DNA from 3 places in the Erwinia sp. AnSW2-5 genome. Region 2 is predicted to be linked to each of the others. Evidence: predicted binding sites of a transcription regulator. Region 2 holds the regulator's gene; each other region holds the start of a gene.
What was found. Region 2 encodes LexA, which represses DNA repair genes until DNA is damaged. Its sites were predicted from a motif close to TNCTGTATGTACATACAGNA; they were not measured.
Positions count from the first base shown of each region.

Region 1 (3,280 bases), on a different contig from region 2:
CCAGCTGACTGGCCATTTCCAGGCTGAGCCAGACATAACCGTGAATGGGCGTTTCTACCAGTTCATCGCTGTCTGACTCGGCAATCAGCTGCCGCAGTTCACGGGTGATTTCTGCCAGTTCTTCGCTGTTGGCGGCAATTTTCCCGGTATCCCCTTCAACAATCACTTTTGACAGCGCCCGCAGCGTATTTTCGGTCATTTGCTGGGTTCGCCGCAGTGCCGGGGCATTGAGCATAATCAGATGACTCTGACGGGAAGCCCACCAGGCATTAAGCTGAAGTTCCAGCGTACAAACCAGATTGCGGTTCAGCGTCTGAATCCCCTCAAACACCGATCGTGGCGTGCGTGTTTCTTTACTGGATGGCTCAATCAACGCACGCATTTTAACCACGTTACTGAGCAAACGTTGTAACGGGCGTGACAGACGCGGCTTCTCAACAAGGTTAGGAGAAAACCCGGCGTGATACACCCGCGCGGTCTCCAGCAGCAAATCCGAAAGCTGGATGCGCCAGTGAGTATAGGCTTTCTGCGGATAGATACTGGTAAACAGCAGGGCCAGCAAAGAGCCGAGGATCACATCGCCCCCGCGCCACAGTGCGGTGGTCATATCCCCCGGGATCCCGCCACAGATCACCGCCAGGGTGATGCCGATCAGCAACGCCATATACGGGTGTTTACCGAGAGTGAGAAAACCGCTGATAAACATCACCGCAGCGCACCACACCAGCATTACCGGCAGGGAGATGAGTTCCAGTTTGAGGGCAATCAGCCCGGAGATCGAACCAAAGATGGTGCCACCAATACGCTGCACCGCACGCGGAAATACGTTGCCCCACGAGGAGATAGGACCCATCACTACCACCAGCGTGATCAGCGGCCAGCTGCCTTCCGGGATCTCCATCAGGCGCACCAGCAGGAACGTCAGGATAAACGCCAGAGCGATACGCACACCGTGGACGATGCGGTAATTTCGATACAGGCTGAACTCAAAGGCCGACAGCGGCTTGTCCGGTCGCAAATGTGGCTCCGAAAGAAGAGAGAATAAGCGGGACATCATACCTGAAGCACGCTCGGGAGACAGGCGAACGATGGAGGTTTCCCGCCGTTTTCTCGCTCATTTCACTGCGGTAAGCAGCAGAAAACACTGAGCTTACCGCACTGATACAAAACGTTAATCGACTATTTTCTTCTGGCGGATGTCGTTCACATTCCGATAACAAAACAGGGGGGTGCTAAAGGCTGCGTTTAACCAGCGGAACGCAGATCAGGAACTCCCATATTCCGCTTTGCGAACCGTCGTTCAGGTAGTGATCAAAACAGGGTCCTTCTGCGCGCTGATAGCCGCTGTTTGGCAACCATTCGTCGTAAAATGCCAGCCAGGGTGTTGAAAAATCGCCGTCGCTGACAGTCACCTTCGCCACGCCATAGGTGCCACCGGGAATAGAACGCAGTTCCACACCCTCACTGTCCAGCGGTAAAACGAAACCGTCAGGCACGCTGATGCCGGTATCGATCCGCAACTTTTCAGGGGGGACGACCTCGGGGTTATCGTAATAGATCGCCAGCCAGTCTCCTGCCAGGTGATGACGTTCCACCCATTCTCTCAAACGGGCGAAGCCTTGCGGCGCAGTTTCGTGCCACGGACCGACCAGATGAAAAGCCGCCACATTTCTTGGTTCAAAACGCTGAATTTCGACCTGCATGGTTTTCTCCTCGATGAATTAACTACTGTATAAATAACCACCTTAACGGGTTTTTTACCAGAGGTTTTCAATCTCAGAGAAATGATCTGTGAGGAAGTGCACATGTTGGGTTCGTGGCCGGGCCATGTTTTTCATGCCCGGCCAGCACAGAGTGTGACTATAGCTTCTGCTTAATGTAATCGCTGATGCGGGTAATGAGACCGGCCTGTTCCACCGGCTGCAACGCCACCAGCGGGTAACTGGCCAGTATCTTATCGCCTTCTACCAGCTGGATAGTGCCCACCTTTTCGTGCAGCTTAATCGGCGCTTCCAGGTCCTTCCGGTCAATCACATACTTGGCTTTGACTTTTTGCACCTCATCACGTGGCAGCGCCAGGAATACATCTTTCTCGCTACCCAGTGAGACGCGGTGTGGATTGCCATACCAGACGTTTTCGTGACCAATCTCTTTCCCGGCATGGAACAGCTGTATGGTATCGAACTGGCTCTGGCCCCAGGTCAGCAGTTTGCGTGCCTGCTCTTCACGCCCTTTGGGGCTTTTTCCGCCCATGATCACGGCAATCAGACGGCGCTGCCCGTCAACGCTGGAGGCGATAATGTTGAAGCCCGCGCTTTCGGTATGACCGGTTTTCAACCCATCAACATGCAGTGTTTTATCCCACAGCAGGCCATTGCGATTCTGTTGAGTGATGCCATTCCAGGTGAGCGACTTCTCACTGTACATCTGGTAGAAGTCCTGCTCGCCGCTAATAATGGCGCGCGACAGAATGGCCAGATCGCGTGATGTGGTGAACTGCCCGGGTGCATCCAGCCCATGCACGGTTTCGAAATGGGTATTACTCAGCCCCAGTTTCTCCACATACTGGTTCATCATGGTGACAAAATTCGCCTGGCTTCCGGCAACATAGTCAGCCAGTGCAACGCAGGCATCGTTACCGGAATCGATAATCACACCACGGCTGAGGTCACGTACTGAGATTTTCTCTCCGGGTTTGATGAACATCAGTGACGACCCTTTAAATACCGGGTTACCGGCTCCCCAGGCATCGTTGCCCACGGTCACCATATCGTCACGGGTGATACGTTTTTGATCGATGGCGCGGTCCACCACATAGCCCGTCATCAGTTTGGTCAGGCTGGCCGGGTTGCGGCGTTCGTCCGGGTTACCCGACGTGAGGATTTGTCCGGTGGTGGCATCCATCAGCACCCAGGAAGCGGCATCAATCGCCGGAGCGGTCATCGGGAATGCCAGTGCATCCCCGGCTGGCTGGCCTTCGGCACAGGCGGCAGTACTCAGGGCCATAACCACACAGAAACTTGCAAGCTGATGCTTTTTCAACGCTCAATCCTCAACATATACACAATAAAAAAACTGCGCATGTTGTACGGGATCCTTGATGACTTTGCGTGACTAAATTGCAAGAAAATATTAATAAATCAGAGGATTACCCCCTTCAACATCCCCTTTGTGGTGGCAGTGATGAATAAAGTATTCAATTTTTGGTGACAAAGGAGGGCAATAAAGCGCTTTTTTTAACCGGCTGTTGACTTGTTGTTCAAAATTTCAGCGTTAGGTT
Region 1 covers NZ_JBJGXA010000018.1:167,880-171,159, forward strand. Annotated here, with positions in the region: gene ACFL9S_RS15030 (FUSC family protein) at 1-1,018, opposite strand, end outside; gene sbmC (DNA gyrase inhibitor SbmC) at 1,233-1,703, opposite strand; gene dacD (serine-type D-Ala-D-Ala carboxypeptidase DacD) at 1,861-3,006, opposite strand.
Region 1: sbmC (DNA gyrase inhibitor SbmC) is a predicted target of LexA. The motif match lies at 1,727-1,746, and genes of this name have one in related genera.

Region 2 (3,280 bases):
TTCGGGACAAAGTACGGGAACAGGCGCGGGCCATCATGAATGAACACATGACGTGGCAATACCGTACCGTCGATCTCCAGAGGTTCCAGAGGATCGGGCAGGTCTTGTTTGCGACACTGCTCACGAAGTGCAAGGAGATCGGCCTTTGAATCATAAGGCAGCACATACATAATAGGGCGCGACGTATCAAGCCCGAGTTCAGCAACCGGTTCAGCCGGAATTGCTTTACTTTTTACCAGTAGTTTTACTGGAAGATTCAATAAGTTATAATATAATTTACGCCAACCTGACATAGACAACATGAAGCCTCTTGTTAGCAAAGCGCCGCAAGCATACCAGAAAGCGCCAACAGAATCTGTGGTGTTAAAAAACCTGTAGTTCCACTCATTGACGTTAAACTTCTCAAAGGGTTCCCTTATTATGGCAAATAATGTCACCGGACTGACGCGAATCATAAAAGCGGCCGGGTATTCGTGGAAAGGCATCCGTGCCGCCTGGCAGCATGAAGCTGCTTTTCGCCAGGAAGCCGTCGCGGCGATCATCGCGATTATCATTGCCTGCTGGCTGGACGTGGATGCCATTACCCGTGTGCTGCTGATTGGCTCCGTGATGCTGGTCATTATTGTCGAAATACTCAACAGCGCCATCGAAGCGGTTGTCGACCGCATCGGCAGTGAAATACATCCCCTGGCAGGCCGGGCCAAAGATATGGGCTCTGCGGCTGTGCTGTTGACTATCTTGCTGGCAATTTTTGTTTGGATCATGCTGTTAGTGCCACATTTGCGATGAGTTTTCCAAAAATCGCCACAAACTGCATTTCGCCCAACTTTAGGTTTTCAATGTCTAAATACCTGTATATACTCACAGTCGACTGTATAAACAACCAGGGGGCGGAATGAAAGCACTAACGGCGAGGCAGCAGCAGGTTTATGACCTGATTCGCGACCACATTAATCAAACTGGTATGCCACCTACGCGTGCAGAGATCGCCGCGCAGCTTGGTTTCCGTTCCCCGAATGCGGCTGAAGAGCACCTGAAGGCCTTAGCCCGTAAAGGCGTGATTGAGATCGTTTCTGGTGCTTCACGCGGTATTCGCCTGATGATGGAAGAAGAAGACGGACTTCCACTGATTGGTCGGGTTGCCGCTGGTGAGCCACTGCTGGCAGAGCAACACATTGAAGGCCACTACAAGGTTGACCCTGACCTGTTCAAGCCTGGCGCTGACTTCCTGTTGCGCGTCAGTGGAATGTCGATGAAAGACATCGGTATTATGGACGGCGACCTGTTAGCGGTACACAAAACGGAAGATGTGCGTAATGGCCAGGTTGTGGTGGCGCGCATTGATGATGAAGTGACCGTTAAACGCCTGAAACGCCAGGGTAATACGGTACAGCTTTTACCTGAAAACCCGGATTTCAAACCTATCATCGTCGATCTGCGTCAGCAGACGCTGACGATAGAAGGCCTTGCTGTTGGCGTTATCCGCAACGGCAATTGGCTGTAATCGTGACTCCCCGCTAAATCCTGCGCGCTGCTTCTGCGGCGCGTATTACCATCTGCAATCGCGTTAACTCTGATGGATTCTGATGAAACTGCTCACCTCTGCGGATAAAAGCCTCTGGCGGCTGGCGCTGCCGATGATCCTTTCTAATATTACCGTGCCTCTGCTTGGCCTGGTTGATACGGCTGTGATCGGCCATCTCGATAGCCCAACGTATCTTGGCGGAGTGGCAATCGGCACTACTGTCACCAGCTTCCTGTTTATGCTGCTACTGTTTCTTCGCATGAGCACCACCGGGCTGACAGCCCAGGCATTTGGCGCCAGTGATAAGTCTGCACTGGCGCGTGCGTTGATGCAGCCGCTGCTGCTGGCTCTGCTGGCCGGGCTGCTGTTTGTCCTGCTAAAAACCCCCATTACTCACCTTGCACTGGGCCTGACCGGTGGCAGCGACGAAGTCCTGCACCAGGCGGCACTGTTTATGCAGGTGCGCTGGCTCAGTGCCCCAGCAACACTGGCTAACCTCGTGCTGCTTGGCTGGCTGCTTGGGGTGCAGTATGCGCGTGCTCCGGTGATCCTGCTTGTGGTGGGTAATCTGGTCAATATTTTGCTGGATCTGTGGTTTGTTATTGGGCTGGGATGGGGCGTGCAGGGTGCGGCAGCAGCCACCGCGATCGCTGAATATGTCAGCTTTATAGTCGGCCTGCTGCTGGTATGGCGGGTGATGAAACTGCGTGGTTTGTCGGTAGGGCTGATGCTGAACGCCTGGCGCGGTGATGTGGCGCGCCTGCTGCGCTTAAACCGCGACATCATGCTGCGTTCTCTGTTGCTGCAAATGTGCTTTGCGTCGCTGACAATTTTTGGTGCCCGCCTGGGGAATGATGTCGTCGCGGTCAACGCCGTGCTACTGATGTTCCTCACCTTCACCGCCTATGCACTGGATGGTTTCGCCTATGCGGTTGAAGCCTGTTCAGGGGAAGCCTACGGCGCGAAAAACAGTCAGCAATTACTTAGCGTCTGGCACGCTGCCTGCAGGCAGTCGTTGATAGTCGCAATGGGGTTCTCTCTGTTCTATGCCCTGTTTGGTGAGCAAATTATCGCGCTGCTGACTTCTCTGGAACCGCTTCGGCAGCTTGCCGATCGGTATTTATGGTGGCAGGTGCTGATGCCATTGGCGGGTGTGGGCTGTTATTTGCTGGATGGCATGTTTATCGGCGCCACCCGGGCCAGTGAGATGCGCAACAGTATGGCTATCGCAGCTCTGGGCTTTAGTTTGACGCTGTTTAGCGTGCCGTGGCTGGGTAATCATGGTCTGTGGTTGGCGGTGACGCTGTTCCTGCTGCTGCGCGGTGTCTCCCTGTGGGTCATCTGGCGTCGTCACTGGCGTAATGGTACATGGTTCGCGCAGTGACACATTTGCTTACGTAACCCGAAGCTTCGCTAGTTTATTGAATTTTAGGGGTTTTTAGCAATTTTTTACCACTATTGCCAGCGGGTTAACTGCCGGGTGCCGATTTCTCTACTACAATTATCTTTGTCTTAGGCAAATAACCAGATAATTATCTGGATATTCAGCGAATTTTTGAGACGAAAAAGCTGTTTTAACCCAAGGTAGAGGAATCACATTATGAATAAAGACGAAGCCGGCGGTAACTGGAAACAGTTTAAAGGTAAAGTGAAAGAACAATGGGGCAAGCTGACTGATGATGATCTGACGATCGTTGAAGGTAAACGCGACCAGTTGGTAGGTAAAATTCAGGAGCGCTACGGCTATCAGAAAGA
Region 2 covers NZ_JBJGXA010000021.1:26,511-29,790, reverse strand. Annotated here, with positions in the region: gene plsB (glycerol-3-phosphate 1-O-acyltransferase PlsB) at 1-293, opposite strand, end outside; gene ACFL9S_RS15665 (diacylglycerol kinase) at 421-789, shown strand; gene lexA (transcriptional repressor LexA) at 896-1,504, shown strand; gene dinF (MATE family efflux transporter DinF) at 1,587-2,909, shown strand; gene ACFL9S_RS15650 (CsbD family protein) at 3,126-3,280, shown strand, end outside.

Region 3 (3,280 bases), on a different contig from region 2:
AAGTCGGCATAGCGGGTGGTATATGCAGGGGACAGCATCTCCCGCTTCATCGCCCAGGATTTTTCGATGCCCTGCCCGGCAAACCATACCTTCCCCTTGCCCGACTGGTTCAACCCATCCAGCACCTGCATCAGCGCTTCGCTGTTTGGCTTCGGCTGATACTCATCAAATAAGTTTAACTGGGCCTCACCCCGGCTAAAGAAATCCCCCAGCATCACCCCGGCTTTCATATAGCGATGCCCTTCAATCCAGATACGATCGAGGGCATCCGTCGCCACACGGAGAATGTCACGCGTATCATTAGACGGGATCAGCAGCGTGCCGGAAGCCTGGTTGCCGTAGAAGACCTCGCCTTCCGCATGCGGACTGGTGCGCAGGAAGACGCTGATAAAACGGCAGAACTGTTTCTCCTGACGCAGTTTTTCACAGGCACGTTCAGCATAGGCACAGATGGCCTGATGCATCTCTTCATAGTCGGTGATGCGGTGCCCAAACGAGCGGCTGCACATAATCTGTTGCTTCGTAGGCGCAAACTCGTCCATGCCGAGGCACGGCTCGCCGCGCAGTTCGCGAGCGGTTCTTTCCAGCACCACGTTAAAATGTTTGCGGATCACCCACAGGGACGATTCCGCCAGTTGCAGCGCATTTTCAATCCCCATCAAATTGAGTTTTTTACTGATCCGGCGGCCCACACCCCACACCTCTTCTACCGGCACCAGCGCCAGCAGTTTACGCTGGCGAGCAACATTCGACAGGTCGACCACGCCGCCTGCCTTGCTCCACTTTTTCGCCGCATAATTGGCGAGTTTAGCCAGCGTTTTAGTCGGCCCAATCCCCACGCCCACCGTCAGCCCCGTCTCTTTCAGTATGCGGCTGCGCATCTGGTGACCAAAGGCGTCCAACGGCATGCAGTTCGCCACCCCGGCAACATCAATAAAGGCTTCATCAATCGAGTAAATCTCAATGCCCGGGGACATCTCAGTCAGCAACATCATCACCCGCTCACTGAGGTCAGCATAGAGCGCGTAGTTAGAGCTGAACACGTGTACATGCTGGCGATGCAGCTCTTGTTTCAGCTTAAAATAAGGCGCGCCCATTTTGATCCCCAGCGCTTTGGCTTCCGCCGAGCGGGAGATCACACAGCCGTCGTTATTGGATACCACCACCACGGGCTGTCCACGCAGATCCGGGCGAAAAACCGTTTCACAGGAAGTGTAGAAGCTGTTCACATCCACCAGCGCATACATGGTTATTTGTGTGCTTTAAGGGTAAACGTCACCACGCCGAAAATCTCCAGCTCTTCCTCACTCAGGAAGGAGATCGCCGAATACTCACTGTTATGGGGAACCAGTTGCAGCGTGGGCCGGGTACGTAACTCTTTGACCGTAAATTCCCCCGCCACAGCAGCTACCACGATGTCGCCATGAACGGCGGTCAGTGAGCGGTCGACGATCAGCAGGTCACCGTCACCGATCCCTGCCCCACGCATCGAGTCACCGCTCACCTTGATAAAATAGGTGGCGCTGGGGTGTTTAATGGCAAACTTGTTGAGATCAAGGCGATCTTCAACATAGTCCTGCGCCGGGCTGGGAAACCCACACGGAACGCGCTCAAGGAAGAGAGGCAGGTGGAGGGCGTGATAACTGTCGATCGGGCGGATGAACTGCATAAGGGGAATCTCAACAACACTGTATTTATATACAGTACCGCTGAATCGGTGCTGCGATCAAGCACCTTGCGGTGAGATTCTGGAAAGCGCCTGAAGTGGCGGGAAATTTAGTTGTTCGATGAGTCTTCACCGTCACCGCGACATTTAACGCGGTACCCGCTGTCGCCTGCAACGTTCTGAGCAGTAGCGCACCTCTTCCCAGCAGCTCGCCCATTTTCTGCGCCAGCTGAAAGGCCGCCCGCAAACCGCGCAAATTTTGACTGGGAGATCGCTCTTTTTTTTCACAACGGCTTACCGGCATCCAGGCGGGCCAGAAGCCCTTCACCGTGCTGCCAGAGCGCCTGCTGCCGGGCTTCTGTCATACGATCAAGGTTTTTATACGTCAGGTTCATACGCGGATTATTCCGCAAAATATCGCTATGGCGCATCAAAAAATGCCAGTAGAGGGCGTTGAACGGGCAGGCGTTGTCAGTCGTGCTTTCACTGACTTTATAGGCGCAGCTACGGCAGTAATCAGACATACGATGAATATACTGGCCGCTGGCACAGTAAGGTTTAGATCCCAGATATCCCCCGTCGGCATGCATCACCATACCCAGCGTATTGGGGAGTTCAACCCAGTCAAATGCATCCATATAAATCGCCAGATACCACTGGCATACCTGTTCTGGTGCAATACCCGCGAGCAACGCAAAATTACCGGTTACCATCAGGCGCTGAATATGGTGGGCATAGGCATGTTCCAGGCTTTGCCCGATGGTTTGCCGCATACAGTTCATCTGAGTTTCACCCGTCCAGTAGAACTCTGGCAGCATCCGCCGATTTGCAAACAGATTACCGCTGGCGTACTCGGGCATTTTCAGCCAGTAGACGCCGCGCACATACTCACGCCATCCAATCAACTGACGGATAAATCCTTCGGCAGCATTGAGTGCAACATGGCCTGCCTTAAAGGCAGACGCCACATCAGCGCATAACTGGCGCATGTCAAGCAGGCCGATATTAAGCGCCGCACTGATGCGGGCATGGAACAAAAAAGGCTCATCGCTGGCCATCGCATCCTGATAGTCACCAAACGCTGCAAGACCGTAATCGAGAAAATAATCCCACAGCGCGCGCGCATCTTCGTGAGTCACCGGATAATCGAAGGAAGTGGCTGAACCATAATGATGGCTAAAATGTTCGCCCACCAGTGCCATGACGTCACGGGTAATGGCATCTGCACTGAAACGTGCCGGGTATGGCGCTGTGACATTCCTGGGCAGCGCTTTGCGGTTTTCAGCATCAAAATTCCATGCCCCACCAACAGGACTGCCGTCGTCGTTCAGCAACAACCCACTCTTGCGGCGCATCTCACGATAAAAAAACTCCATGCGCAGCTGTTTTTTACCTGCAGCCCAGGAAGAGAACTCACTACGCGTGCACAGAAATCGGGTATCGCTATGCCAGTGAATCGGGAATTCACACGCCTTTATCGACTCCTCCAGTCGCCAGTCGCCGCACTCGGTCAGATGCACTTCGTCCGGCGCCACCAGCGAGTGCCAGCGCCTGAGCTCCCCGGGTATTGACCCGCTGTTTTTCGGGTCATCGAGAGTGACATATTCAACCCGG
Region 3 covers NZ_JBJGXA010000009.1:122,572-125,851, forward strand. Annotated here, with positions in the region: gene umuC (translesion error-prone DNA polymerase V subunit UmuC) at 1-1,247, opposite strand, end outside; gene umuD (translesion error-prone DNA polymerase V autoproteolytic subunit) at 1,250-1,669, opposite strand; gene ACFL9S_RS07810 (DUF2256 domain-containing protein) at 1,814-1,954, opposite strand; gene ACFL9S_RS07815 (cryptochrome/photolyase family protein) at 1,951-3,280, opposite strand, start outside.
Region 3: umuD (translesion error-prone DNA polymerase V autoproteolytic subunit) is a predicted target of LexA. The motif match lies at 1,687-1,706, and genes of this name have one in related genera.